3 regions of the Bacillus sp. UMB0893 genome follow, and region 1 is predicted to be linked to each of the others. Evidence: riboswitches for the same ligand, from Rfam matches in the RefSeq annotation. Region 1 holds a riboswitch; each other region holds the start of a gene.

Region 1 (7,884 bases):
TCGATTCCTGTTCCATTATCCTCAAAGGTAAGCTGATACGATACAAGCTCCTTTTCTTGCCCCTTTATTTTTAGGGTACCCCCATTTGGCATTGCTTCGATAGCATTTTTCATGACATTTATGAAAACTTGCTTCATTTGATTTTTTTCGCATTCTATATAAGAACCATCAGAATCAAATTGCAGATCAAAGTGAACGTTCTTTAATGCAGCTTCAGGATTTAACAGAATAACCGTATCTTTAAGGAGCTGCACGATATCAGCCGATTCTTTTAGATGAACCGCCTGCGGTCTGGCCAAAGCCATAAACTCATTGATAATCTGCTCGATCCTGCTTAACTCTTCTATGATGACATTCTGGTATTCTTGATCCTGCTGATCGCATTCTTTTTCGGTTAATAGCTTAAAAAAGCCCTTTATGGATGTGAGCGGATTCCGGATTTCATGCGCGACTCCCGCTGCCAGCTCTCCTAATACAGAGAGCTTTTCGTAATTGCGCATATACTCCTCAACTTTTCTTTTTTCTGTAATGTCTCTTGAAATAAATACTATGCTTTCCGGCTCCCCATGCTTGTTTAGGACCGCCATTCCCTTTCCCTCAAACAAAACAGCTTGTCCTGATTTACTTACCTTGTGATATGGGATTGTAAAAGGTTCTTTTGTTGTGAATAGCCGTTCTACAATTTCCTCAGCCATTTTTTTATCATCTTCATGAATATAAGTGAATACGTTTTGTCCTACCATACTCTCAGGATCGTATCCAAGAATTTTTTCGTAGGAGGGTGATGCATATTTATAGTTTCCTTCCAAATCGACAACGCAAATTAAATCGTTGCTGTGCTCTAAAATAATCCGATACTTGCTTTCGCTCTTTCTCAGCTTTTCTTCCGTTTGTTTTCTCTTTGTAATGTTGCGTGAAATCACGATAGCAAGCTTTAAGGATTCATTTTCAGCGACAGGAATCCCATGCGACTCAAGCCATACGTAAGAACCATCCTTGCATAAATACCGATATTCGACCGTTAATTGGCTATGATCCTTGAACATTTTATAAAATTGTCCTGAAATGAGTTCACGATCTTCCGGGTGCACAAACTGGAATGGACTGTCCCCTACAGTTTCTGAAAGATCATACCCTAACACTTCTTTATAGGAGGGTGAAACGTAGGTAAACAGTCCATTGTCGTCAAGCAGTCCGACTATATCCCGCATATTTCCAGTTATCAGCCGGAATTTTTTTATAGTATCTTCATGTTCCTTTTCTAATTTTTTCTTATTTGATGCATCTCTGATGATAACCTGTGTTGAAAGGCTGTCACCCCATACACTTGGCAAACTGGTCACTTCCACAACAATGGGCAGACCTTCATTTGTGTACCAAATTTGTTCCATTGAAGACGGCGTTACTCCATTATTCGTTTCCGTAATTCTCTGTTCAATTGTTTCTCTATATTGGGGATCGATCAGGTTCCAAATCGGCTTTCCTATCAGTTCACTTTTACAGGTGATCTTTAATAGTTTCATTGCAGCAGAATTTATGTACTTCCATTTCCGGCCTTCATGTATCAAAAATGCTGTAGGAGAGTGTTCAAGCTGGTTAAGATAGACCTGTCTAAAATCCTCAAGTTTTTCCTGAGAAAGGACTTTCTCTTCATGATTCTGGTCCAGATTCTTCATTATGTGTCCATCCTCCTCCAAATACAGTCACACCTTTAATATATCAAATTTTCAAAATATAAGGTACTGCCCGAAGTCCCTAGTAACCTAAAATAGGAATGGCCCGTATTGTATGATTGAACTGAGCTGATTGCCATTTAATTAATAATACCATGATGGATTATTTCCACACTTACCTTTGGTTCAATCAGGCCATTTTGATAATCTTCGTCCCATTTTACCTTTTTCCAGATAGCTGGATGGTAGGCAATAAGCTCTCTGTCAATACCAAAAAAGTCGCATTTGGCTGCTTGAAGCTTAGCTGCTGTTTCCTCTGATTGCAAACCCCAATATTATCAGGAGAATTCTAAATTGTGAAAAATATCACTTGCAGCCTTTTCTTTTAGCTGTTATATTTGCTAACAAATGAATATTTTTTCATTCTGCTAGGGGAGTCCATGATGCTGGACTGAGAGAAGAACATGATTCTTTGACCCTTTGAACCTGATCTGGGTCATACCAGCGTAGGGAAGCAGTGTGGCGTAGGCCAATCTTTTTGGTTTTTACACATACTGTCCCAAGGGTTCTGTTCATGCAGAACCCTTTTTCTATTCTTTTCGCAGGTTTTGATCGAAACCCTACTAACTATTTACAAGGAGGAGTTAAGATTGAATTTCGCATTTAAAACACAGTTTGATGGCAGCAGAAAAGCGTACAAAATCGGATCAAGAGAGGACATTCGCGTTCCGTTTCGGGAAATTAGTTTGTCACAGGATAATGAACCAGTACTTGTGTATGATACGAGTGGACCTTATACAGATTCAAAAGCAATCATTGATATTAATAAAGGTCTGCCAGAAATCAGAAGAAAATGGATCCTCGAACGCGAAGATGCCGAGGAATACATTGGACGAACAATTAAACCTGAGGACAATGGCTATCAGGTGAACCAAACGGATAAAGGGAATGTATTTTCCGCTGATAGAAAAGCACTAAAAGCCCGCAAAGGCAGAAACGTCACTCAGCTTCACTATGCACGAAAAGGAATCATTACACCCGAAATGGAGTTTATCGCGATTCGTGAAAATATGGATCCTGAGTTCATTCGAAGTGAAGTCGCGGGCGGCAGGGCCATCATTCCTGCAAATATCAATCATACAGAAAGCGAACCAATGATCATCGGCAAAAACTTTCATGTCAAAATCAATGCCAATATTGGAAATTCAGCCGTGACTTCTTCTATCCAAGAAGAGGTGGAAAAAATGACGTGGGCGATCAAATGGGGCGCAGATAACATCATGGATTTATCAACAGGCAAGGACATTCACACAACCCGTGAATGGATTATCCGGAATTCCCCTGTCCCTGTTGGCACAGTTCCTATTTACCAGGCGCTTGAAAAAGTGAAGGGAGTTGCAGAAGATCTAACATGGGAAGTTTATCGAGATACTTTAATCGAACAAGCAGAACAAGGAGTCGATTACTTTACGATTCACGCCGGGGTCTTGTTGCGCTATATTCCGCTCACGATTAAGAGAACAACAGGAATCGTATCAAGAGGCGGTTCGATTCTTGCTGGATGGTGTTTAGCCCACCATGAAGAAAACTTCCTTTACACTCACTTCGAGGAAATTTGTGAAATATTAAAGCAATATGACATTTCTATTTCTTTAGGTGATGGCCTTCGCCCCGGATCGATTGCAGATGCAAATGATGAAGCACAATTTGCTGAGCTTGAAACACTTGGAGAGCTGACGAAAATCGCATGGAAGCATGATGTTCAAGTGATGATTGAAGGTCCTGGACATGTTCCAATGCACATGATCCGTGAAAATGTAGAGAAGCAGCAGGAAATTTGCCAGGAAGCACCTTTTTATACTCTTGGACCCTTAACAACTGATATCGCACCAGGCTACGATCATATCACCTCAGCGATCGGAGCAGCGATGATAGGCTGGTTCGGCACAGCCATGCTTTGCTATGTCACACCGAAGGAACATCTCGGACTGCCAAACAAAGAAGATGTCCGTGAAGGAGTCATCGCCTATAAAATTGCGGCCCATGCAGCCGATCTCGCCAAAGGCCATCCAAATGCACAGTATAGAGACGACGCTTTGTCCAAAGCAAGGTTCGAATTCCGCTGGGAAGATCAATTCAATCTTTCCCTTGATCCTGAACGTGCGAAAGAATATCACGACGAAACCCTGCCTGCTGAAGGAGCAAAAACCGCTCATTTCTGCTCAATGTGCGGTCCTAAATTCTGCTCGATGAGAATTTCACATGACTTAAGAAACACAGTCCGTGATCAAGAAATTGAAGACGGACTAAGGCAAAAATCAAAGGAATTTGTGGATAGCGGATCAGCTATTTATCAATAAAATAAATGCTCTTTCAACTGGTTTTACAAATACATCCTATGAGTTAAAGCACTGAAAAATGTTTTCGGCGAAACAACTAGGTTTTAGCATTTTTTTCATCGGTACATTTGGCTATTCAGGCTTTTATTCTGAATTCGGGTTTAATCAGCCAGTTTCATAACTCATTTTCCGTTCGAAACCTGATTTACTTTCCAGAGAGGGAAATTACTTGCCGAAATGCCATTATTACTTGCCAAGATTTGAACATTACTTTCCGATTTGAGAGAAATACTTTCTTTTTTCCATCTGCCTCCTAATTATTGCCGAATACCTTTCAATGCTGATGAAGAAAAAAACAGCGGAATCCACGCATTCCGCTGTTTTCATATGTTACTGCATTGCCTGCAATCCAGCCTGATTCAAAAAGTTCCACGGTTTGTTGTAATGAGGCTGGAAGAAGAAGTCGACAAAACCCAGTTCCTCAATTGTCATTCCATTTTGGATACAGACAGATAATGTATTGATAGACTGTGTCAGATCTGCTTTTGACATCACTTGCGCTCCGACTATTCTTCCTGTGTCTTCTTCATACACAACCTTTAATGTAACTTGTTCATAAGTTGGCATAAATTCTGGACGATCATTTTCTAAGATTGTGATACTTTTCACATTCATATCCAAAAAAGAAGCAGCCGTTTCTGTCATTCCTGTTGAAGCAATATTATTGTCATAAATTTTGATGCCTGATGTTCCTTGCGTACCCATATATTTTATCGATTTCTGAACTAAATTCTTAGCAGCAAGTGTACCCATGCGAACGGCATTTGTAGCTAAAGGAATATAAGCATGCTTACCGGTTGGATTGTATAGGATGGCACAGCTGTCGCCTGCTGCAAATATATCCTTGTTGCTTGTTTGCATATACTCATTAACAATGATGGCCCCGTTATCAAGCATATCAACCTGACCTTTAAGCAGCTCTGTATTTGGTTTAAATCCGATGCATAGAACAACAAGATCTGTTTCGTAATCGCCTTTCGTTGTCACTACTTTTGTAACATTGCCATTTTCACCCTCAAATTTGCTGACGGTTTCGCCTAAAGCAAGTGTGACGCCGCGGTTTTTAAAATCATTTTCAATGACCTCGGTATATTCTGGATCTAAATATTTGCTTAGGATCCGGTCTGCGCTATCAATTAAAGTCACGTCTTTTCCGTATGATTCAAATGCTTCTACCAGCTCGATTCCGATATACCCCGCTCCTACGACTGTAATTTTCTGAGCATCTTTCGCTTTTTCAATGATATTATTTGCATGATTATAGTTTTTAGAAAGAACAATATTATTTAATTTAATCCCTTCGAGCGGCGGGACAATTGGCCAGGAACCCGTTGTCATGACCAGTTTGTCATAGGTATCCTCAATTATTTCATCTGTTGCAAGATTCTTTGCAGTCAGCGTTTTGGCTTCCGCGTCAATAGAGGTTACGGCATGCTTCATTTTCATCGTGACTCCCATGTTCTCAAGTTCTTGAGGTGAGGAGTAAAATAAACCATGTGCGTCCTGAACAACTCCCCCTACATATAAAGCGATGCCGCAAGATAAGAATGAAACATTATCATTTTTTTCATAAACAGTAATTTCAGCTTCCGGATAAAGCTTCGTCATATTAGATACTGCTGCTGTTCCAGCATGTGTACAGCCAATAACCGCGATTTTCATAAATGTAGTTCCTCCTTGAAAATATGTTTGTGAATGTTTTCACATAATATTGTGAAGTTCTTCACATGTTTCCTGTATCCATATTATATTCCCTTAATTAAAAATACGCAAGAGATATTGTGAAGTTTTTCACATTTCTTTTTTCCTTTATATACCTATTCATCACTCTTTAGTCATGGTAAAATTTTTATAATAATCAGAAAAGTGAACGTGAGGATTCCTTATGAATTTAGCAAAAGAAATCGGTATTCATATCCTGCTCTTTCTATTTATTGTGACCTGCCTTATTCTTGTCGTTCTTTTTCCAAGGGATGTTGAAGTAACGGCAGAAGGCACAGCTCAAACTGTTATCTATGATTATCAGTTTTCTTGGTCGGCCTATGAAGAGAATGTTACATCATTTTTCAGCAGTCTTTATCATGATAAAAACTTTGGTCTAACAAAGTTTGAGCGTCCAGTCGAAGAAGAAGCGGCGCTGTATTTTTCAAGAAGCATCAAGATCATTGTGACTGCTCTATTCTTGAGTTTGTTCTTCGGTATTTTAAAAGGAATTTATGATGCGGCTCGTCCAAATCGGCTCGGAATGATTTTTGGAAAAGGATTCACTTGGGTGCTGCAGTCGATTCCCGATTTCTTTCTCTTTCTATGTGCTCAGTGGGTTCTCATTATTTATTTTAGGGATTTTGCTGATATTTTTGGCCACGATGATTGGTACAGCTTTCTATATCCAGCTTTACTTGTTTCTATTTATCCTGCACTTTACATAAGCCGAATTACTGCTGCCGCTTTCCAAGAACAAGAAGATAAGCAATATATTACGGTTGCACATTCTAAAGGATTGCCGCAATACGTTATAACGTTTAAACATATTCTAAAAAACAGCGTGGTTCCAATTTTGAATCATACAGGGTCAATGATGATCTATATTCTATCTAATCTATTAATTGTAGAATACTTGCTCGATTACAAAGGAGCTGCTTTTCGCTTGTTTCAGGCATTTGATGTGACACCCGTTTTAAGCGTTGGTCTTCACACTGCCATCGAGACAAATGTGATTATCGTCTTTGGAACATGTTTCATGCTGATTGTCTTAGTTGTTCAGATTATGAGCAACCTGATAAAGAAATGGGTAGATCCGAGGGAGGGAGGAGTATGACAAATAAACCGCTGATGATAGGCAGCATTATGCTTGCTGCTATTCTATTATTCTCTTTGATTGGCCCTCTCATTCCCAGTGTACAAGAAGGGATTAAAGAACAAAGAATGGTGTTTGTTGACAGTACAACCTACGAACGGGCACCTTTTCCTCCTTCTCTGACATATCCATTTGGATCTGATCAAGATGGAAAGGATATTCTCAGTCTCATCATTATAGGAGCAAAAGATACGCTGCTTCTCATCTTTTCCATTACTGCCATTCGTTATCTTGCAGCCATCCTGCTCACTTTTTTAGGACTAAATAAAAAAAGTCCGTTCCGTTTGCTGATCTATGGCTTGAACGGTTTTGCAGCAAGTCTGCCGATTATTTTCGCTGCTATTTTGTTTATCACAATGCCTATGTTTACTTTTAGCCCTAATCGGATTATCTGGGTCATCATCTTCCTTTCTCTGACAGATGTTGGCCGGGTTGCCTATATTATTCAGCAAACAATGAGCAGCATTTCACACTCCCAATTTGTTGAAGCAGGAGTGACCGTCGGGAACACATCTATTGGAATGTTTACACGCTATTACTTACCTAATTTGCTTCCCGAAATCATGGTACAATTTTTTATGGACCTGGGAAAAGTTGCACTTTTATTAGGACAGCTCGGTATCTTTTCCATTTTTGTCTCTCAGGTTTTTGTTCAGACCGGCTATGGATTTGGTGAACTTCAAAACACGAGCATGAATTGGTCTACCCTTCTTGGAATGGCTAGATCTGATATCTTAAAAGGGTTTTGGATCCCGTTTTTTCCGGCACTTGCACTGACATTAGTCATTTTCACCTTTAATTTTATCGGTGAAGGACTGAGACAGCATTACAACCGAGGCTAACCGCAGTCAAAAAGGAGACCTTATGAAAACCATCACAACCGAAGAAGAACTAAGAGCAGAAATTGGACATCCCGGAAAACTGGCAGAACATAAAGTCATTGCGCATATTGATC
Region 2 (7,884 bases), on a different contig from region 1:
ATTTGTTGCTGACTTCAAAAATTTAAAACGTTTGGTACGCTTTTGGTTTTGTTTAGTTTTCAAAGATCATTTGCTTCAAGCGAAGCTTTATTAATATAACAAATCGCCGTTTTAAAGTCAAGCGTTATTTTCACTTTTCTTTTTTCAGGCTGTGTTGCTTTTTCGCGGCAACGAATAATAATATACCACGCTGAAATGCCCTTTGCAATAGCTTTTTTCATATTTTATTAAAAAACATTTTGAACAAGAAAAACGTGCTGAATTCATCTGAAATCCAGCACGTCATTTTATATAGATTAAGTATGAAGAACATCAAGTAAATTCCGTTTAAGTAAAGCAAATTCAGATGATGTAAAAAGCTCATCTGAGCGCGGCCGGCTAAATTCAACATTAACTACTTCTATAATACGTCCCGGCCTTGGTGAAAAAATATAGATCTTATCAGACAGAAAAATCGCTTCATCTATATCATGAGTAATGAAAACAACTGTCTGCTCCGTTTCCTCGCAGATGCGAATAAACCACTTTTGCAGCTCAAGCCGGGTCATTGCATCCAGCTTGCCAAACGGTTCATCTAATAAGAGGAGTTCTTTATTATTCAAAAAAGCCCTAAGAAAATTAGCCCTCTGTCTCATACCGCCAGATAGCATAAAAGGATAATGATCTTCAAACCCAGCAAGGCCGAACTTAAGGAAGAGGCCGCGTGCTTTTTCACGCGCATCCGCTTTACCGTTCCCTTGTACCTCTAATGGAAGAATAACATTATCCAAAACAGTTCTCCATGGAAATAAAACATCACTTTGGGGCATATAGCCGACAAGACCTGTTTTATTTGTAATGTCTTCTCCGTTATAATGCACTGATCCTCCGGAAGGTTTATTAATTCCTGCAATAATGTCTAATAGCGTGCTTTTACCGCAGCCGCTTGGACCAATAATGCTTACGAATTCCCCTTTTCTAACAGTCAGGTCTGTCGGAAGCACAACTTTCAGATTATCTGAATAAGTTTTGCTGAGTTGAGAAAGAATAAGCATCCTGTTATTCCTTATCTTCAGGGAGAAACTCATTTGTAAAAGCTTCACTCGGGGTAATGTTCTCTTCAATCAGCTTTCGCTCATGCATCCAATCAGCATATCTTTTCCAGACTTCTTCTTCTTGTACACCCCATTGCTTAGCATCTCCCTGATATTTATCGCTGAGCCATACTTGGCTTTTCTTTACTAATTCAGCATTAATCTCAGGCACATTTGTAATCAGGATTTCCGCTGCTTCCTCTGGTTCTTCAATCGCAAATTGATAACCTTTTGAAGTTGCTGTCATGAAGGATTGGACCGTTTCCTTTTCTTTTGCGATTTTCGATTCGCTTGTCGCAATAACTGGTGTGTAATAGTTTAAAGCTGGATCAAGATCTTTTAAATAAATGTAATTTAATTCGATTCCCTGCCGTTCGGCTTCAATACCATCCCAGCCCTGAAATATCCATTGGAAATCTGTATCGCGTCCGATCGATTTAAAGAAGTCTGTTGCACCAAGCGTGATATAATCCACTTTTTCAAAATCAGCATCTGATTTATCCATCACAGCTTTGATAACAGCTTCTTCTGTTGGGGAACCCCATCCTCCATATCTTTTTCCTTCAAAATCTTTTGGAGACATTATGTTTTCTTCTTTTAAAGAAGCGAATGCAGATGTATTTTCCTGAATGATTGCAGCTATCGACACAATTGGAACACCTGTTGATCTAGCGTGTGTAATATTCTCCTGGTAGCTGATGGCGAAATCAGCTTCCCCTGCAGCAACGATTTGATCGGCACTGACTCCCTCGCCTGGTTCTACGATTTCGACATCAAGACCTTCTTCTTCATAGAAGCCTTTCTCTTTTGCTGCATAAATACCTGTGTGATTTGTGTTAGGAAACCAATCAAGCATGATTTTCACTTTTTTCAATTCATCTTTAGATGTATTTTCCGCAGAGCTGCACCCTGAAATGATGAACATTAAGCTAAATAGAGTGAATACAAGTTTCTTCATTTTTTCTTCCCCCGTGCTAATTAGAATACTTATCCTGTTTATATTTCCATGGCATCATGACTCTTGCCAGTAATTCAATGATTGCGAATATGATTAAACTTAGTCCTACAATTAAGATGATTGTTGCAAATACTTTTTCTGTTAAAAAGGACTGGGAAGATCGCGTTAAAAGAATGCCAAGACCCTGACTCGCACCCAGCCATTCTCCGATAACCGCTCCCATGACACTGTATGTTCCCGCTATTTTTAACCCAGAAAAAAAGAAAGGTGTTGCAGCTGGAAGCTTTAATTTCAAAAACATTTGTCTGCGGCTCGCTCCAAGTGTTTTCATGAGCTTTACCATATCCCTGTCGACTAAACGGAAACCGTCAGAAAGATTGATGGCTATCGGAAAGAAACAGACAAGTGCTACGACAATCACTTTAGGAAAAATTCCGAAACCAAACCAAATAATAAGCAACGGAGCCAGCGCAATAATTGGGATAGTTTGCGAAAGAACAAGCAGCGGTTCAATTGATTTTCGCACCAAGTCAGATGCGTCTATTAAAATAGCAATCAGTACGCCTGCCGTTATAGCTATAAGCAAACCGAGCACCGCTTCTGTCATCGTCTGCATGGTATGCCCTGCTATCGTTCCTCTCATCTCTGCGAGCGTCATAAAAATAGCTGAAGGGCGCGGCAGGATCCACTTTTCTATCTTTGTGACGATAACAGCAATTTCCCACAAAAAAAGGAATGCCAGCAGCACAAATCCCGGCAGTGCCACTCCAGAAACAGATTTAATCACGGTATTTTTTAAGTTTTTCATCCATCGTGACTCCTTCATTTGGACGGTAATGGATCTTCATATGTGTCATCACCTCTGTAGCACCAGCTGAAATGCAGGCATCCTGCGCTTTCTTCACGATTTCAATCAGTTCATCAAGCTCCCCTTCCATCACAGTCTCCATTGCGCCAACCTCGTATTTGACACCTGACTGCTGAACCACTTCAATCGCTTTGTCTACAATCTCATATGTATTGCCTCGTGATGATTTAGGCAGCACTTGAAATGCTAGATTTACACTGGCCATTTGTTATCCCCCTCTTTTATCTTCTAATATATGAATTACTGATCTAACGACAAAAAAGGCTGCCACTAGGGCAGCCTTAACGCATTCGCAAAGTTCTGGAAAAATAACGCTTTTTCCTCAATCCCTCCGCTGGCATTACCCAGATCAGGTTAAAGGGTCGATACAAGAATCAGTATCCTCTCAGCCAAGTTCACTCAGCTCCCCTGCATATATTCGATTCATTGTGACTATAGCAACATTTAACAAGCTTGTAAAGATGGCGGATTAGCATTTCCATTATTTTCTGAAAAAAATATGAATTTATCCTTGTCGAATTTTGCAACATCCTGTATAGTAGTCTCTAAATCATATATTGCATTTGACCACTTGGGGAGCCATTCGGCTGAGAGTGAACGTATTGTTCAGACCCATAGAACCTGTTTAGTTAGAGCTGACGTAGGGATGTGGCGATGGATTCAAGTGATAACCCAACCAAAGCAGTGCGTGGAAACCATCCGACATTCCCCGCATTGCTTTTTATTATGGAAAAAACAGCCCCGGTCAGATGCTGGAAAAGGGGTATACATGATGCAAACAAATACGCGGCTTGTCTTTTTAGTAGAGGTTGCTATCCTTGGTGCAATTGCATTTTTGCTTGATTTACTAACAAGCTACATTGGAAAAATGCCGCAGGGCGGATCCATTTCGCTTGCGATGGTTCCTGTCTTGATTATGGGTTTCCGTCATGGAATAAAAGGCGGATTGCTGACAGGATTCTTACTCGGACTCCTTCAGACAATTATGGGCTATACGACAATCGTTCACCCTGTACAAGGTTTCCTTGACTACTTTGTTGCATTTACAGTTGTGGGTGCCGGCGGCATATTTTATAAACAAGTACAGAACGCAATCAATCCTCTTAACAAAGGACGCTTGATTGCATATGTTGCAGCAGCGGCCTTTCTCGGAAGCTTGCTGAGATTCGCAGCTCATACAATAGCTGGAGCAGTTTTCTTTGCCGAATTTGCCGGAGATAAGCCTGTGCTCATCTACTCTGCGGCTTATAATGCTTCTTACATGGTTCCTACTTTTATTATTTGTTCCATTATACTTGTACTCATGCTGACTACTTCTAAATCATTAATTTTAAAAAGAAAATAGATTCTATTTTAATACACCGTTCTTTTTCGGTATTTTTTATCATAATCTCTCATTTTCCAGCATGTAATAGGAGTAGTAGAGTTCACTTATGGAGGACATATTATGAATCTATCCTACTTATTAATGCTAGTTACACTTTTATTGTCGCTCATTCACTTTATTTACGGTTATATTGAAGCGATCAGAATTAGCAATGAAGACGGTCCTGTCAACGGCTGGTCTGTGATTTTTTCATTTCCGCTCGGATTTGTTTTCGCTTACTTTGCTACGATGTTTCATCAGCAGATTCTGCCTCATTAAAATAAAGAAACGCGACACAGTCACGTTTCTTTTTTCATTACTTCTATTAAACGATTTACATACGGATCCAATTCCTGAAAAGAGTATCCTGCTTCAGCAGCCTTTGACACATCGAGCGTCCAATCACCAGGCAATCCATAAGGTGAAGCATTTTCCTTCGTAATCTCTTGTGTCAAAATCACATTTTTCCCGACTGCATCTTCGATTTTGCCAAGCAATTGATTTAATGAGAGACTTTTTTCAAAAGCCACATTGTATGCACCTGTTAATGCGTTTCTTCCAGCCGCATACAGAAATCCTGCTGCGTCCTCCGATGACGTATAGCTATAAAAATAGCCAGGTTCTTTGATTCCAATCTGCTCCCCATTTTTCACTTTTTTCACATGAAATAAAAATCGTTCGGTATAATCATCGGTTCCTATAACTAAAGCTGGCCTTACCGCAGTAATCGGCACATCAGCATTCTGAAAAAGATAAGCTTCCGCACTGCGCTTTGCTTCCTGGTATCCTGCCATACCTTTATAGTCCTTGCGCTCGTTAAAAGAAGGTTCATACGAAAATGGATCAAAATCCTCTTCCGTTCGCCCTCTCCCAAATTCATAAACGGCCATTGTAGATGTAAAGATATAGTGCTTTATTTTACCATGCAGCGCTTCATATGAAGATTTAGCCTCAAGCGGTGAAAAGCAGGATTGATCATAGACGGCATCCCACTCTTTTTCATGAAATGCAGTCTGCATTGATTCTTTATTTTCGCGATCAATGATCAGGCGCAGGACCTTATCACCAAAGTCATCGGGCGTTACGCCTCTTGTTGCAATCGTAACTTCCACGCCATGTTCCAGCAGTTTTTGAACAAGCCGTTTTCCGAAAAATTGAGTTCCTCCAAGAATTAATGCACTCTTCACAGTGATCCCTCTTTCAATTTGAATTCAGACCTTTTCCTTTAAAACAGCAGCAAGCTTCTGCAGATCCCTCCATCCTAAAGCTGTTTCCTGATGATCCTCCCCTTCTATCGTATAAACATCTTCTGCCACCTTTTCTGGTAAAAAACGTTCGTAAAAGCCTTTCGAAGGATTTGCATTCATTACCCATAGCAGCATAGATTGATGGTTCTGCTTAATGAGCCCTTCTGCAGCAGCCAGCACAAGCTTCCGTCCGATGCCTGATCCCTGTACTTCTTTTAAAAGGTAAATTGCATATAATTCTCCATCAAAATCAAATTCCTTCGTCCGTTCTGGTCCGAAGCTGACAAACCCTACAATCCTGCCATTTGTATCTTCTGCAACAACTACTGAATCTGGACTTGCAGAAGCCCAGAGCCTTTCTCTGCTTTCATATGTCATTTTTTCTAAAAAAGATTCCGCTACAATTCCTTTATACGTCGTTCTCCAGCTATCCACATGAACAACCGCGATTTGTTTCGCGTCCTCTTGTGCTGCTATCCTGATCGAATATTCCATATTTTTCACTCTCCTACATGAAAATTCGACAGAAACGATATAATTCCTACTCTTAAAAGGACTTTCTATTCAATAAGAAGAATATCTTAAAAGACTACTTAACATTCGGAGGCTCACACTTGAAAATACTTCTGCATCTTTTTTTAACGATTTTATATATCATCCTTTTTACCGGCATGTTTTTCGGTCTATTCCTCTTTTTAAATATTCGCGACAGCTTTATTGCGGGTGCCATCATTACCATTTTGCTGATCGCTATGTTTGTCTATTCCATTTATCAAATTATCAATCGCAGACAAAGGAATCTTCTTTTCTTAAAAGGTCTTTCAGGTTCGATTTTTTTGTCGATCACAAGCATCTGTCTGTTCATTTCTTTATTTTTTGTAGGGCTTATGAATGTGATGATCACTCATTTCAACGATCAGACATTAGGTCCCCTTGAAAAATTTGAACTTCAGGTTAATGCATATCTCCCAGTTGACCCTTATGCGGAGCATAAAAAAACCGCTGAAAGGAAAGAGATTGATCATTTAAATGTCTTTTATTCCCCAGAACAAAAAAGGGATATAAAGCTTGTAGAGAATGAATTTGAAGAAGCCCGGCAAATAAGCGAGCGTTTGTTTGGAGAGATTGAGGATAAACCGATTGACTTAATTTTGCTTAATGAATCCCCGGACTCGCTTAAGGATTTAGACTATGTTGATTACTTGGGGTTTTATGATCCAATCAAAGAAACAATGGGAGTCATTATTCCAGAAGATGCTGATATCTCGTCTCCGCTTATGGTACAGACGTTCTACCATGAATATGCCCATTACTTTTTTGATCAGGCTTTAGCAAAAGAAAAAATAGACATCATAAAGATTCCGATCTGGTTCAATGAAGGTGTGGCTGAATATGCGGGCTATAATGGCTACGTTCCGCAGATTCCTTTAACAGAGATTACTCCTTTTGACAAATTAAAAATTTCTCCCAACTGGACGAAGGCATTGGAAGATAACGCTGATGTGTATACCCAAAGCTACTATGCTGTTCAGATTCTGACAGATGAATTCGGGGAAGGAATCATTATGGATCTGCTGAAAGAAACAAAGAAAACAGGCAGCTTCGAGGAGGCTTTAATAAAGAAAACTGACTACACATACAAAGCTCTAGAGCGGAAAATCATGGAGAAACATTAGAAAAGCGCAATGCCCGTTTAGCGCAGGCATGACAAAAAAGAATCCGGCAGAAAAGCCGGTTTTGACTTTTCCAGCGGATTTTTTCTGGACGAGGAGCTGGGCGATTCCGCTCGCAATCATTGTGCAAAATTTTATACTTTTTTATAATGCCTGTTCACTAGAAATCTCAGCAACTTCTTTCTTTTCAAAAAGAAAGAGCAGCACTCCTGCGATAATGATGGCACCGCCTATCATTTGTGTCAGGATGACCGTTTCCTCCAGAAAATAATAAGCAAGAATAATTGATCCAACTGGCTCAAATAAAATGGCGACTGAAATCACGTTCGTTGAAATCCACTTCAAGGACCAGTTAAACAGCGAGTGACCAAGCAAAGTCGGAACAATTGCAAGCAGCAGGAAGTAGAGCCAATCCTGCCCTGGATAACCGGTGAGCGGATAGTTTAAGAAAACACAGTACAAGAATAGCGTCACAGAGCTGGCTGCATAAACGATAAATGTATAAAGTGTCAGAGTATGGCGTTTTCTTACCCCTTGGCCAAAAAGCAAATAAGCGGTAACCATGCCACAGGCAGCAAGCGCAAGAAAGTCTCCGAACAACGCAAGTCCGCTGATCTGGAAATCTCCCCAGCTGATTACAACACTGCCGGCGATGGCGAGCAATGCGCTGAGGATAGCCCGCAGTGAAACCTTTTCTTT
Region 3 (7,884 bases), on a different contig from region 1:
CTCCTGAAGAGATGGCGGCTCTTTTTGAAAATATTGAAGACGATGAAGACAATTACGAAACATTTTTATCAGAAATGGATCCTCGCTTTGCATCACAAATGCTTGAGCAAATGTATGCGGACGATGCAGTAGACGTTCTGAATGAATTAGATAAAGATCAGGTGGCAAGCTACTTAACGATCATGAACGATGAAGCAGCGCAGGAAATCCGTGAGCTTCTTCACTATGAGGAATTCACGGCAGGAAGCATTATGACGACAGAGTTCATTGCGATCATTGCCAATCAAACTGTGAAGTCCGCCATGCATATTTTAAAACATGAGGCACCTGATGCTGAAACGATTTATTATCTTTATGTGATTGATGAAGAAAAGCAGCTGGTTGGCGTCATTTCGCTTCGCGATTTGATTGTGAGTGATGATGATCTGATGATTGGCGAAATCATGAGCGAAAGAGTCTTTTCCGTTTCCGTTAGTGAAGATCAGGAAGAGGTTGCAAGGAAAATGAGAGATTACAATTTCCTTGCCCTGCCTGTCGTTGATTTTCAAAATCACCTGCTTGGTATTATTACAGTTGATGATATTGTAGATGTTATCGATGAGGAAGCATCTGATGATTATTCAAAGCTTGCAGCGGTATCAGATGTAGATTCTATCGACAGGGGACCGTTGTCAGCAGCTAAAAAGAGATTGCCCTGGTTAGTCATTCTTCTCTTTCTTGGAATGATGACCGCAAGTTTAATAGGTCGTTTTGAAGAGACGCTTGATAAAGTGGCGATTCTTGCAGTATTTATTCCGCTGATTGCCGGAATGGCCGGGAATACAGGGACACAGGCTTTGGCTGTTGCTGTTAGAAGGATTGCAATGGGGGATCTGGAAGAAGGCGGAAACTGGAAAATTATCGTAAGAGAAGCGGGCACAGGCCTTATAAATGGAGCGGTCTGCGGTGTGTTAGTAACCGGTATTGTCTATTTTTGGCAGCATGATTTGTTTTTGGGGCTTCTAGTGGGTATTTCCGTTCTTGCAACGCTTACCGTTGCAACGATAGCAGGTGCTTTTGTTCCGCTTGTGATGCATCGTCTGAAGGTAGATCCTGCAGTTGCTTCAGGTCCATTTATCACCACAATTAACGACATTATTTCGATTCTTATTTACTTTGGAATGGCCACTTTATTCATGCAATATTTAATCTAGAATCAGAAATGGAGGAACTATTGTGCATGGAGCTTCCTTTTCATCACTTGTCATTGTTTTATTAGCAGCATTTATCACTCCGATCTTGCTTCATCGCCTGAAAATAAAAGTGATGCCTGTCGTAGTGGCAGAAATCATAATGGGAATTATTATTGGGAAAAGCGGGTTCAACCTTGTTCAGGAAGATATGTGGCTTGAAACGCTTTCCCTGTTAGGCTTTATCTTTCTCATGTTTTTAAGCGGACTTGAAATTGATTTCACGGCTTTTATTGGGGGAAAGAAAAAAGAAATTCTCCCAAGCGGAAAAGAAGCTCCAAATACTTTTGTTGTTTCTTTTCTGATCTTTATAGGGATTTTCATTTTATCTTTGCTTCTTTCCTATTTGTTTGTGCTGTTAGGTTTTATCGAGAATGTGTTTTTAATGACCTTGATTATTTCCACCATCTCGCTCGGAGTTGTCGTTCCTACTCTAAAAGATGCAGGCATTATGAAATCGAATATTGGGCAAATCATCTTACTTGTCGCAGTTATTGCGGATTTGGTGACGATGATTCTGCTTGCTGTGTTTGCTTCAATTTATGGAGGAGAAAATACAAATACGTGGCTGTTGCTTCTATTATTCGGCGCTGGTGTATGCTTATATTTCCTAGGAAAAACATTCCAAAGCAGGTCGTTTATTGAGACGATGTCCAAAGGGACGATCCAAATTGGGACAAGGGCTATATTTACATTAATCATCGTCTTAGTGGCGCTCTCAGAAACGATTGGCGCTGAAAATATATTAGGCGCATTTTTAGCGGGAGTTCTCGTATCTTTGTTATCTCCCAACAAGGAAATGGTTCAAAAAATGGATTCGTTTGGCTACGGCTTCTTGATTCCGATCTTCTTCGTTATGGTAGGAGTTGATCTCGATGTATGGTCGCTGTTTAAAGATCCGAAAATCTTAATGCTGATTCCATTGTTGTTTATTGCTCTGCTTATTTCAAAAATAGTGCCGATTTACTTGCTGAAAAGATGGTATGACACAAAAACGACTCTCGCTGCAGGTTTTCTTTTAACCTCAACACTCTCGCTTGTCATTGCTGCAGCAACCATTGGAGAAAGAGTCAATGTGATTGACGCCCAGATGTCTGGCGCTCTCATTTTGACTGCTGTCTTAACCAGTATTTTCACACCTATTGGGTTTAAGAAATTATTTCCTGAGCAGCTATCTTCGCAGAAGAAGCTAAAAGTGGCATTTATCGGTGCCAATCAGATGACGCTGCCTGTCACTCGTGAATTAAATACTAGGCTGTATGATACAACCGTGTATCATACGCATGTTGATAAAAATGAGCAGCAGATTGCCGAATCTCTGTTTCAAATACAGGAACTTGATGATTATTCACTTGATACGCTTCAGTCTAAGGGTGTATTTGAGGCAGACATCCTGATTGTTGCTACTGGAGACGAGGATACAAATGCCGAAATCGCATTATTTGCACAAGAGCTGGAAGTTGACCGTGTCATTGCGGCAATCTCTTCGCCGCTGTTAGATGAGCAGCTAAGGGCGAAGAATATCGATGTATTTTCAGTCCTGCTCTCTACAAAAACCATGCTCAGAGCACTAATAGAAGCACCAGGCATTATGAAAATACTGACGAACAACGATTCAGCGCTTTATCAGATAAAAATGAACAATAGGCGCTACGACGGCATGATGCTCCGCAGCTTTCCTTTCACAGGAGATGTCATCTTTGTGCGTATTTTCAGAGAAAATGAGTCGATCGTTCCTCATGGAGATACAGAGCTGAAAAGGGGAGACTTGCTGATATTGACTGGATCAGAAGAATATGTCGATGAACTTAGGCAAGAGCTGGAGTTTCATAAAAGCTGAAAATTGCGGCTTGAAAGATTTTCACAGCATGTTATGATAAAAGTGTAAAATTTAAAAAATTCATATTAATAACCGCTAGGGGAGCCCTTATAGAAGGGCTGAGATTGAAGTTTGCCTTCAAGACCCTCAGAACCTGATCTGGCTAAAACCAGCGTAGGGAAGTGGTGTACAGGTCTATTCATACACCACTTTTCTATGCGAAAAGTGGTTTTTTGCGTTTTGATTTTACTAAAAGGGAGGAAACAAACATGTCATTTTCAAAAGAATGCCGAGAATATGCAAACAAATGGTGGGAGGGAAGCTTTGAGCACCCTTTCGTAAAAGGTATTGGCGAAGGCAGTCTTTCAAAGGATAAATTTAAATATTATGTAATGCAGGATTCATATTATTTAACACACTTTGCAAAAGTGCAGTCTTTCGCAGGGGCAATGGCTCCTGATTTGCACACGACATACCGGATGGCCGTTCATTCGCAAGGGACATATGAAGCGGAACTTTCACTTCATCAGCAATTTTCGGTTATGCTCGGCATCACGGATGAGGAACGCAAGATGTTTAAGCCTGCTCCAACTGCCTATGCCTATACATCACACATGTACCGCTCTGTCGCAACTGGAAATATTGGTGAAGTCATTGCTGCATTACTGCCTTGTTATTGGCTTTACTATGAAGTTGGCGAGCATTTGAAAGAGTGCAAGCCAGGGGATGAAGTATATGAAAAATGGATTGCGACTTATCATGGTGACTGGTTTAAAGAACTGGTTGAGGAACAAATCAATCGACTGGATGAAATCGCTGCCCGTTCAAGTGAGCGCGAGAGAAAAATGATGAAAGAAAACTTCCTCATTAGCTCGATGTACGAATACCGTTTTTGGGAAATGGCAGAGACAATGGAGGCATGGGAACAAAACGAATCCATACTGATCCAAAAATGAAATTGCACCTCATAACTGATGGAGAAAAGAGCATTGCAGAGCTCGTTCGAGTGATTACGAATGTACATACAGCAGCTGATGCGATCCATATTAGAGAAAAAAAGAAAACGGCAGGGGAACTTGTCGTATTAATTGAAGAGCTGCATCAAAACGGAGTGCCCAAATCAAAGCTGATCATCAATGATCGTATTGACGCAGCCATTATGACGGGTGTGAATCAAGTCCAGCTTCCAGCCCATAGTTTTGATGTGAAGCTTGTTAAACAGCATTTCCCGGAGCTTGAAGTCGGCTGTTCCATTCATTCAGCAGCTGAAGCGGTAATTTGTGAAGAAAATGGAGCAGACCGCTTGCTGTACGGGCATGTGTTTCAAACGTCTTCAAAACCAGGCTTAAAAGCAAGGGGAGTTCAGGAAGCTTGGGAAATTGCAGGATCTGTGAGAATTCCTGTTTTTGTTATTGGAGGAATTGTTCCATCTTCTATCTCTGAAATAAGACATTTGAAAATAGATGGAGTCGCTGTTATGTCATATGTATTTTCAGCAGAAGACCCGCTCCAGGCTGTACTGGAATTAACAAAACAGTTAAAAGGGGTGTAAGCTATGAAACCATTATATGACGCGGGAATTATCGGCGGAGGAGTGATTGGGCTTTCCACTGCCTACTATTTATCGAAGTCTGGTCTGAGGGTGGCCGTCTTTGAAAGCGGAAAGACTGGCAGCGGTTCATCAAGAGCGGCGGCTGGCATGCTGGGTGCTCATACAGAAACTGAAGAAAATGATGCTTTTTTTAATTTTGCAAAAGAAAGTCAGGCCCTCTACCCAGAGTTAGCTCAAGATTTACTTTTGGAAAGCGGCATAGATATTCAGCTTCAATACAATGGGATGTACAAACTGGCGATGACAGCTGAGGAGGCGATGTCTTTGAAAAAAAGAGCAGAGCTGGAACCTGATGTTGAATGGCACTCCAAAGAATACGTGCTCAAAAATGAGCCTGATTTAAATGCAACCATTCATGGAGCTCTTAGGATTGATAAAGATGGCCAGGTTTCGCCTGTTTTATTATGTGAGGCTCTCAAACAAGCAATTCTGCAAATGAATGGAAAAATCTATGAAAATACACCTGTATACAAAATAAACCGTTTTAATATATCTAACTATGAAATTAAAACGGCTCAAGGTGATTATTTATGCGAATCTCTTGTTCTTGCAAATGGGGCTTGGAGCAGCTGCATTTTAGATGATTTCGCGCGAAATGCTGCTGTTCATCCTGTAAAAGGAGAGTGTCTTTCTGTTTCGTTGCAGGGAAGCAAGCTTTCATCTACTGTTTTTCATGAGTCCTGTTATCTTGTTCCAAAGCTTGATGGGAAAATCGTTATTGGCGCAACAATGGAAAATGGAAATTGGAATCAGGAGCCCACAATAAAAGGCATTTCGGCTCTCATGGAAAAAGCGAAAAAAATCATGCCTGTGATCGAACATGCCCATTTTCATAAAGCATGGGCTGGATTGAGACCTGGTTCCATTGATGGAAAACCGTATATTGGCAGACTTTCATCCATGCCGAATCTTTTTGTGGCTGCCGGGCATTATCGGAATGGCATTCTGCTTGCTCCAAGAACGGGTGTTATGATTCGAGATTTATTTTTAAATAGAACGATAGACTCCGAGTTTATCCATGCGTTTCAAATAAACCGTTCAGAGAGGTGAGACCTTGAGAGTAAAAGTGAATGGCAGCAGCATCGATATGCAGTCTTCTGTAAAAACAGTTGAAGACATGCTGGCTTTTTATGAAGTAAGCACCAAAATCGTCATCGTCGAGCGTAATTCTGAAATAATCGCTAAAGAAAATTACGGGAAAACAGCGATCTCAAATGGTGATGTTTTTGAGATTGTCCATTTTGTAGGAGGAGGCTGAAACATGTTAACAATTGCCGGAATATCATTTCAATCGAGACTGCTGCTTGGGACTGGCAAGTATCCTTCTTTTGAGATTCAAAAAGAAGCGGTACATGCTGCTGAAGCAGACATTTTGACATTTGCTGTGAGAAGGATGAATATTTTTGAACCCTCTTTGCCTAATTTTCTTGAGCAGCTTGATCTTGAACGCTACACATTGCTGCCAAATACAGCGGGAGCGAAAACGGCTGAAGAAGCAGTCAGAATTGCAAGGCTGGCTAAAGCTTCCGGGTTATGTGATATGATAAAAGTAGAAGTTATCGGATGCGCTAAAACGCTGCTTCCAGATCCTATTGAAACGTTAAAAGCAAGTGAGGAGCTTGTTAAGGAAGGATTCATTGTTCTTCCTTACACGTCTGATGATGTTGTGCTGGCAAGAAGACTTGAAGAAGCAGGGGTTCATGCCATCATGCCTGGTGCTTCACCGATTGGATCAGGACGAGGAATAATCAACCCTCTGAATCTCTCATTTATTATTGAACAAACAAATTTACCGGTTATTATCGATGCTGGAATCGGATCAGCTGCAGATGCAGCAAAAGCGATGGAGCTAGGTGCAGACGGCGTGCTGTTAAACACAGCTGTCTCATCAGCAGACAATCCGGTCAAAATGGCAGAGGCAATGAAGCTTGCAATAGAAGCAGGAAGACTAAGCTATGAAGCAGGCAGAATTCCAGTAAAAGCGTATGCTTCTGCAAGCAGCCCGGAAGAAGGAATGATCACATCCTAAATGGAACGCTACTCTAGACAAATTTTATTTTCTCCTATTGGAGAAGCTGGACAGAAGAAAATCCGGAATGGTCATGTATTAATTATCGGTGCTGGTGCTCTGGGGACCGCAAATGCAGAGATGCTCGTACGTGCTGGAGTTGGCACGCTGACAATTGTGGACCGTGATTACGTAGAATGGAGCAATTTGCAGCGTCAGCAGCTATACACTGAAGAAGATGCAAAACAGCGGCTGCCTAAAGCTGTTGCTTCGAAACAGAGACTTGGTGAAATTAATCACGAGGTTAAAGTGAACGCAATGATCGAAGATGTGACCGCTGAAAATATTTGCGATTTTTCAAAACTTGCAGACGTCATTGTTGACGCTACAGATAATTTTGAAACAAGGCTTGTTATAAATGATGCAGCACTTAAACAAAAGATTCCTTGGATATATGGGGCATGTGTCGGCAGCTACGGCCTGACTTATACTGTAATACCTGGACTGACGCCTTGTTTGAATTGTCTGCTGAAGCAAATTCCAATGGAAGGCCAAACGTGTGATACAGTTGGAATTATCAGTCCTGCGGTACAAATGGTAGCATCTTACCAAACAGGTGAAGTGCTCAAGCTGCTGACCGGGGCAGAGGATCAAGTACGGAAAGAACTGCTCTCTTTTGATATTTGGCGGAATCAATTTTCTCAAATAAAAGTCAATGCCTTAAAAAATACAGGCTGTCCATCATGCGGCGATCACCCAATCTATCCTTTTTTATCTCAGGACAATAGTGTTAAAACGTCGGTTCTTTGCGGCAGAGATACTGTTCAAATCAGGCCTGCTGTATCGAAGGAAATGAATTTTAAGGAGCTTGCTAAAACACTGGGCAGAGCTGTTGATGAGATTACAGCAAATCCGTATCTGCTCTCTTTTCAAACTGGCCATCACAGAATTGTTGTATTCCGGGACGGGCGCGCTTTGATTCATGGGACGAAAGATATGGCAGAAGCAAAGGGGATTTATCAGCGTTATTTGGGATAAAATACAGTAAATAAAACTGGCCGTGAAATCGGCCGGTTTTTTTCTGTGAAATAATTGGATTTATTTCTCTTTTTAGACTAGCATTAATAAAAAGAAACATATTTTTAAATTTAGAAAGATTGAGGGTTCGTCATGTCTAATAAATCAAAACATTTAGCTGGGATTTCACTTGCTGTTA

What was found. A riboswitch is a leader RNA that binds a small molecule or an ion and turns the genes downstream of it on or off. The one in region 1 is predicted to bind thiamine pyrophosphate.
Region 2: linked by a shared signal. The riboswitch ahead of CYJ36_RS20015 (MTH1187 family thiamine-binding protein) and the one ahead of thiC (phosphomethylpyrimidine synthase ThiC) in region 1 are both predicted to bind thiamine pyrophosphate.
Region 3: linked by a shared signal. The riboswitch ahead of tenA (thiaminase II) and the one ahead of thiC (phosphomethylpyrimidine synthase ThiC) in region 1 are both predicted to bind thiamine pyrophosphate.

Annotation. Positions count from the first base shown of each region.
Region 1 covers NZ_PKLB01000006.1:206,135-214,018, forward strand. The annotation lists gene CYJ36_RS14635 (PAS domain S-box protein) at 1-1,676, opposite strand, end outside; gene CYJ36_RS14640 (Ger(x)C family spore germination C-terminal domain-containing protein) at 1,814-1,999, opposite strand; TPP riboswitch at 2,094-2,203, shown strand; gene thiC (phosphomethylpyrimidine synthase ThiC) at 2,303-4,033, shown strand; gene CYJ36_RS14650 (FAD-dependent oxidoreductase) at 4,403-5,734, opposite strand; gene CYJ36_RS14655 (ABC transporter permease subunit) at 5,958-6,890, shown strand; gene CYJ36_RS14660 (ABC transporter permease) at 6,887-7,771, shown strand; gene CYJ36_RS14665 (pyridoxamine 5'-phosphate oxidase family protein) at 7,794-7,884, shown strand, end outside.
Region 2 covers NZ_PKLB01000010.1:85-7,968, forward strand. The annotation lists gene CYJ36_RS23895 (hypothetical protein) at 60-221, opposite strand; gene CYJ36_RS20000 (ABC transporter ATP-binding protein) at 297-1,034, opposite strand; gene CYJ36_RS20005 (ABC transporter substrate-binding protein) at 1,039-2,031, opposite strand; gene CYJ36_RS20010 (ABC transporter permease) at 2,048-2,839, opposite strand; gene CYJ36_RS20015 (MTH1187 family thiamine-binding protein) at 2,811-3,104, opposite strand; TPP riboswitch at 3,209-3,319, opposite strand; TPP riboswitch at 3,462-3,563, shown strand; gene thiT (energy-coupled thiamine transporter ThiT) at 3,672-4,244, shown strand; gene CYJ36_RS20025 (hypothetical protein) at 4,347-4,544, shown strand; gene CYJ36_RS20030 (NAD-dependent epimerase/dehydratase family protein) at 4,565-5,452, opposite strand; gene CYJ36_RS20035 (GNAT family N-acetyltransferase) at 5,477-6,007, opposite strand; gene CYJ36_RS20040 (hypothetical protein) at 6,127-7,188, shown strand; gene CYJ36_RS20045 (DMT family transporter) at 7,330-7,884, opposite strand, start outside.
Region 3 covers NZ_PKLB01000001.1:109,140-117,023, forward strand. The annotation lists gene mgtE (magnesium transporter) at 1-1,193, shown strand, start outside; gene CYJ36_RS00505 (monovalent cation:proton antiporter family protein) at 1,213-3,069, shown strand; TPP riboswitch at 3,137-3,246, shown strand; gene tenA (thiaminase II) at 3,318-4,004, shown strand; gene tenI (thiazole tautomerase TenI) at 3,968-4,600, shown strand; gene thiO (glycine oxidase ThiO) at 4,604-5,710, shown strand; gene thiS (sulfur carrier protein ThiS) at 5,715-5,918, shown strand; gene CYJ36_RS00530 (thiazole synthase) at 5,922-6,689, shown strand; gene CYJ36_RS00535 (thiazole biosynthesis adenylyltransferase ThiF) at 6,690-7,706, shown strand; gene CYJ36_RS00540 (DUF445 domain-containing protein) at 7,839-7,884, shown strand, end outside.